DNA from 2 places in the Pedobacter sp. UYP1 genome. Region 2 is predicted to be linked to the other one. Evidence: riboswitches for the same ligand, from Rfam matches in the RefSeq annotation. Region 2 holds a riboswitch; the other holds the start of a gene.
The links. A riboswitch is a leader RNA that binds a small molecule or an ion and turns the genes downstream of it on or off. The one in region 2 is predicted to bind cobalamin.
Positions count from the first base shown of each region.

Region 1: another riboswitch for cobalamin. It lies ahead of ABIB30_RS11930 (TonB-dependent receptor plug domain-containing protein); the one in region 2 lies ahead of ABIB30_RS08225 (ABC transporter substrate-binding protein).

Region 1 is NZ_JBEPPL010000004.1:410,093-413,282, reverse strand. Features, by position in the region: gene ABIB30_RS11935 (YncE family protein) at 1-25, opposite strand, end outside; gene ABIB30_RS11930 (TonB-dependent receptor plug domain-containing protein) at 49-2,088, opposite strand; cobalamin riboswitch at 2,184-2,374, opposite strand; gene ABIB30_RS11925 (polyphosphate kinase 2 family protein) at 2,415-3,190, opposite strand, start outside.
Region 2 is NZ_JBEPPL010000003.1:88,915-92,104, reverse strand. Features, by position in the region: gene cbiB (adenosylcobinamide-phosphate synthase CbiB) at 1-555, shown strand, start outside; gene ABIB30_RS08230 (AAA family ATPase) at 563-1,099, shown strand; cobalamin riboswitch at 1,145-1,321, shown strand; gene ABIB30_RS08225 (ABC transporter substrate-binding protein) at 1,349-2,518, shown strand; gene ABIB30_RS08220 (iron chelate uptake ABC transporter family permease subunit) at 2,531-3,190, shown strand, end outside.

The DNA of each region.
Region 1 (3,190 bases), on a different contig from region 2:
AACGATAAAGGAGCTGTTTTTTCATGTTTGATTATTTAAGGTTATATTTTAATAAGAGTAAGCTATGGTGAAACGGTAAGAGCGGCCGGGCATCGGAAAATTGGCAATCACATCGTAATATTGATTCAGGAAGTTGCTTACTTCGGCAGAAAAACGAATGCGGTCATGCTTCAACACTTTGGTATAATGAAAGGCAATATCATGCGTATACCAGGCAGGTACATAGTTATATACATTATTGGATCCCTGATTAAACCGTTGACCAACATAGATATAACTATAATTCATGGCCAGGTTTTTCCAGTCAGCGCCCAAAATAAAAGAACCACTGTTGACAGGTGTGTATACGATCTGATTTCTATAATTCAAGTTCTTATCCGTTACGTTCAGTGCTTGCTGATAAGTATAAGTTAACCCGGTAGTCAAGGAAAGATCCGTGGCGATATTCCATGCGGTCTGTACATTCACATCCAACCCTTTAATTTCTACCCTGCCTAAGTTTTGCATGCTCCAGCGGAAAAGGTTTGCGCTGGGTACAGCAACAATTTTGTCTTTTACCTTATTGTAATAAGCGTCAGTTTGAATCGATATTTGTTGTAATCTCTGTCCTTTAAATGTCTTGATATAGGTCAGTCCCAGATCATATTGTTTGGTATATTCTGGTTTGAGCAATGTATTTCCGATAGCGGTATAATACAAATCGTTAAAAGTAGGCATACGAAAAATGCTCTTGTAAAAACCGCGTATACGGAATTCCTTCAAGTTGTCAAATGGCTGCCATGAAACCATTACTGTAGGCGTAAGTTCATTTTTGTTTCCCGCAGAAAAAAACTGTTTTACTTTATCATTTACATAAGTGCTCAGTAAATTGGCCTGCACATCTATTCTCTCAAAATGGATTTGAGTAGCTAATGCTGTCAAAAAGGTATTTCTGGTGGGATAAGCAAAGTAGTCAAGATTTGCATCCAGCGTGTTATACTGATAATCACCAGATAAAACCACATCCCAGAACGAATTGATTTTATAGCGGTTGGTCAGTGACAAATAAAGCTCCCGCTGTTTGAATCTGTTATCCAGGAATCCATCGTCTTTAACAAAATCCGGATCCAGATACCGCACATAATCTTGTGCATATTTTGCCGAGGCCATCAAGTTATATCTACCCGCCTCTTTTTTATAGCTGGACTGAACAAAAAAGCTCTCATTCCATAAGCGCTGAGTGAAGTCATATCTATTGCTGACAATTGCACCAGGCAATCCCTGATGATCTTTATAGTAATATACTTTGGCTGCCCAAACACTACTGTCTTGCAATTTGCCATTCAATCCTGCCTCTAAACGCATCGTTTCGATGTCGGCATTCTTTCTTACAAATGTGCTGTCATAAACTCCATTGGTATACCTGAACTTATAGCGCCCATTAGCATTTTTATATTCTGTACTCAAAGAAGCCGAAATGGCATTGCTGATTTTATGCTGCCACAACATGCTTGGATTAATCAGCCCAAATGAGCCTCCTTTAACAGAAGCTTTAACATGATCGGTTTGCCCATTTTCAAATTCAAGATGTTTAGCGTTCAGGTATAGAGAACTTCCGGAGGCGAAACCTCTTGCAGATTGGAAAATGGTACTCTTCTGTCCATTATAAAGTTCTATTTCTTCGATATTGTCTAAGGAAAACTTGCCCAGATCGACTTGCCCGTTTTGTGCGTTTCCTAATTGTACACCATCATAAAATACGGCAGTGTGATTAGTTCCCATACTTCTGACGTTTATCGTCTTTAAACCTCCTATCCCTCCGTAATCTTTCAATTGTACACCAGAGAAAAACCGGATCGCATCTGCAACCGATAAACTGTTTAATCTTTCGAGATCTTTACCGGATAAAATTTGTAATGGGGACGCAGAAAGCTGGCGTTTGCCAAGTTTTATAGCACGAATAGAAACTTCTTTCAGCTCATTCGCCTTTTTTACGGAGTCGGTTTGTGCTGAAGAACTAAAGGGCACAAAAACCCCAAGCCATAGTATAGCAGAAAAGCCGAAAAAAGAATTACAGATGCCATCAAAGGCAAATTTTCTTTTAGTCATTTTGTTGTGAGGGTTACCCACAGCAAACAGCAGATTAAGGAAATGATTACGTCAATAAAAAGCACTCACCCCTAGCTTCAATCCCCGAAAGCTATGAAATTATAAGGCTAGAGGCAGGTCTTCTGACTTACTCCCGGATATTCATGCCTTCCCCATATTTATAACATGAGTGGCTGGATACGAATTCCGTTTAGGAGCTTACAGCTGCGGGACAGTTATGGATTTACACCATATTCCCTTTTAATCCAGATCGTTGAGATCAGGAACCAAAAGCGACGCAAAGTTATTAAAATAAGCGACATAGCATGACATGCTATTTAATTTTTTTACTCCTCCCCCATTAATTTTTTCTTGTACCCTTCTAATTTTTCCATTTCCTCAGCGGGCAGTACAGGATATTTGAGTTTCATCCCTTTGAAAGTTTCTTCAAGGATCTGGCTGATGGTCAAACGGGCGAACCATTTTTTATCAGCCGGGATAATATACCAGGGTGCATTTTTAGTCGATGTTTCTGTAATCGCATCTTCGTAAGCTACCATATAATCTTTCCAGAGTGCTCTTTCAGCAATATCTGCAGAAGAGAACTTCCAGTTTTTTGAAAGATCATTTATTCTGTCCAGAAAACGCACTTTTTGTTCTTCCTCTGAAACATAAAGAAAGAACTTAAGAATTATCGTTCCATTCTCAGTCAGTTGTTTCTCGAAATTACGAATGCTTTCATACCGCGCTTTCCAAAAGTTTTTATCTACTTTTTTAACATCCTCATAACCCGGAATTCTTTCATTTAATATATATTCAGGATGAACCTTACAAACGAGTACATTCTCATAATGTGACCGGTTATGAATACCAATCCGCCCTCTTTGTGGCAACGCTAAATAGTGCCTCCATAAAAAGTCATGTGCATATTCATTAGCATTAGGCGTTTTAAAACTAAATACCTGGCAACCCTGTGGATTTAAACCAGACATCACATGCGAGATTGCACTATCCTTTCCTGCGGCATCCATCGCCTGAAAAATGATCAGTACTGAATGTGAATTTTCAGCATATAATGTTTCCTGATGATTGCTTAATTTCTCCTTTACAGAGGCAAGTGTAG
Region 2 (3,190 bases):
ATTGTAGGGCGCGACACCTCAAATCTGGACGAACAACAGATCCGTGTAGCCGTATTTGAAACTATGTCAGAAAACCTGAGCGACGGCGTAATTGCACCACTATTTTTCTACTTTATCGCTGGTATCCCTGGTATGCTTACTTATAAAATGATCAATACACTGGATTCCATGATCGGTTATCGGAATGAGAGGTATGAATATTTTGGAAAATTCGCAGCACGTCTGGATGACGTTGCCAACTTTATTCCGGCAAGAATAACAACTGTATTGATGCTGCTGGTAACTTTTAGTATGCGGGGCTGGCAATACGTGATGAAATATGGACATCAACATAAAAGCCCGAATGCTGGTTATCCTGAAGCGGCACTCGCCGGAATACTGGATGTTCAATTTGGAGGCCCGAATGTTTACCATGGGATTTTGGTTGATAAACCACTTATCGGTAGCAACAGCCGGGAAATTAAACACGAAGAATTCAAAATAGTGAGCAGTATCAATCAGGGTGTTTGCCTGCTCATGGTTTTGTCCATCAGTATTTATTTCTTTCAGCTCTAACCACTCCATGATCAGTCCAGTACAAAAATATATCATTAGCGGAGGGCCCGGCTCAGGGAAAACAACCTTGATTAACGGATTGCAGCAACAAGGTTATTTTTGTTCTGAAGAAATATCCAGAAAGATGATCATTCAGGAGAGCGCAAAAGGATCATTCTGTTTGCCCTGGATAGATATTTCCTGTTTTTCAGCTAAAGTTTTACGAGAAATGATTCTTTCCTGGAATCAGGCACCTGCAGATCGCATTGTTTTCTTTGACCGTGCTATTCCTGATATTATTGCTTACCTGGATGTAGCTGAGGTCGCTGTCCCGAAAGAATATTATACTGCTTTAGGGCTTTACCCTTACCACAAACAGGTTTTTATACTCCCGCCATGGGAAGCTATTTATGTGAATGACAGTGAGCGCTGGCAAACCTTTGAAGAGGCTGTACTCCTAAATGAAGCTATCAGGAAGGCATATATTGCCTGCGGATTTGAGCTGATTGATGTTCCCAAAAACTCACTGTCAGAGCGCATTGCATTTATCCTCGATTTTATCTAGGTTTGCAGTCTTAAGGCTGCATTTTAGGGAAGCATCTGTTTTAAGCTCATTAAGACTTGAACAAGTGCCTGTAAAATGCTTTAAGGGAATCCCGGCGTAAATCCGGAACAGTCTCCGCTGCTGTAAACCTCATTATTGAACTGCTGTTAATACCACTTTCGCAAAGAAGGGAAGGTTGCAGTTTGAGGAAGTCAGAAGACCTGCCTTATGAATAGTTATTAAATGCTTTCGGAAGAAAGGCTAAACTTTATGATGAAAAAAACAAATTATTCATCATTCAGAGGAATATTCCCCTGTCTGATCGTTTCTCTGTTGCTGATAACCTCTTGCAAACAGAACCAGTCTGGTCAAAAACATACCTCCGCAAAAACCGGCAGTGCAGCAATTAAATACGCCAAAGGCTTTAATATCGACTATTATGATGACTATAAACTGGTCAGTATTTATTCCGGTATGGGGGCACATGCAGATACTGTTCAATATGTTTTATTAGCGAAAGGGGCGAAGGCTCCTGAAGGCTATAAAAAAGCACAGCTGATACAAATCCCTGTCCAGAGCTTAATAGCGATGTCATCTATGCATATCGCATTAGCTGATTTTGCAGGTTCAGCAAATGCGATAACAGGTTTGGGGAGCTTGAAATATGTAAGTTCTGAAACCGTAAGAAAAAACATAACTGCGGGTAAAGTCAAAGAAGTAGGCATAGACGGAACCATGAACGATGAAATGCTGATCAGTATGAAACCGGGCCTGGTGATGGTGATGGGTAGCCCTGATGCTAAATTCAGTAAATACGAAACGCTGACCGGCGCGGGTGTACCCGTAATGCTCAACTCTGAATGGCTGGAAACTACACCGCTTGGCCGTGCAGAGTGGGTTAAATTAATGGCCGCATTGATGGATAAAGAAGACTACGTCAATACTAAATTTGAGGCAGTCGAGAAAGAATATAACCGCCTGGCAGCAATAGGAAAAAAGGCGGTGACCAAACCAACACTGGTTTGTGGTATGCCTTACAAAGGGACCTGGTATGTACCAGATGGTGACAGTTACATGGTTCAGTTTCTTAAGGATGCCGGTACAAATTATAAATGGGCGGATGTCCATGGAAAAGGTAGTTTGCCACTTAATTTTGAAACTGTTGCCCCAGTTGCTTTACAGGCAGATTTCTGGCTGAATGTGGGAACTGTAGATAGTAAAAATGATATCAAAGCAATAGACAGCCGTTATGCTGATTTTAAACCATTCAAAGAAAGTCACATTTTTAATTTTAATAAAAAGGTAAATGATATTGGTTCCAATGATTATTGGGAATCCGGAGCTGTTAATCCACAGCTAATCTTAAGCGACTTAATCAAGATCTTTCATCCCGAATTACTACCAGATTACCAGCTCGTTTATTACAAGCAATTGAATTAATTCCTTAAGAAATTGAACAAAATAAAAGTTTTAGTATTGCTGGCCATATTAGTGGTGGCATTCCTGCTTGATGTAGCCCTTGGTTCCGTCCACATCCCTTTAAAAGACGTGATCAAGGTCTTATTTACCCCAGATGCAGGAAATGATACCTGGGTTTATATCATTGAAAAAATCAGGTTGCCTAAAGCATTGACAGCCATTATTGTGGGCTGTGGCTTATCTGTAAGCGGTTTACAAATGCAAACACTTTTCCGCAATCCGCTAGCTGGGCCCTCAGTTTTAGGGATTACTGCCGGTGCCAGTTTAGGGGTGGCCCTGGTCATGCTTTCAGCCGGGAGTATTACCAGTTTATATACCATTAAAGAACTGGGTATTTCGGGAAGCTGGTTAATTATTGTGGCTTCCTCTTTAGGAGCAGCATTGATCATGATTCTGATCGTATCCATTTCCTCTTCTTTAAAAGATAATGTTATTGTATTGATTGTCGGCGTGATGATTGGGAATATCACACTTTCAGTAATTAGTATCTGGCAGTATTTTAGCTCACCTGAGCTGATTAAAGATTATTTGCTTTGGACATTTGGTTCTTTGGGCGGGGTAACTGGCGGGCAGCTGTTAATTCTGGCCGTTGTTGTTTTTGCTGGCTTATTCATCTCATTCTTGTCTTCTAAA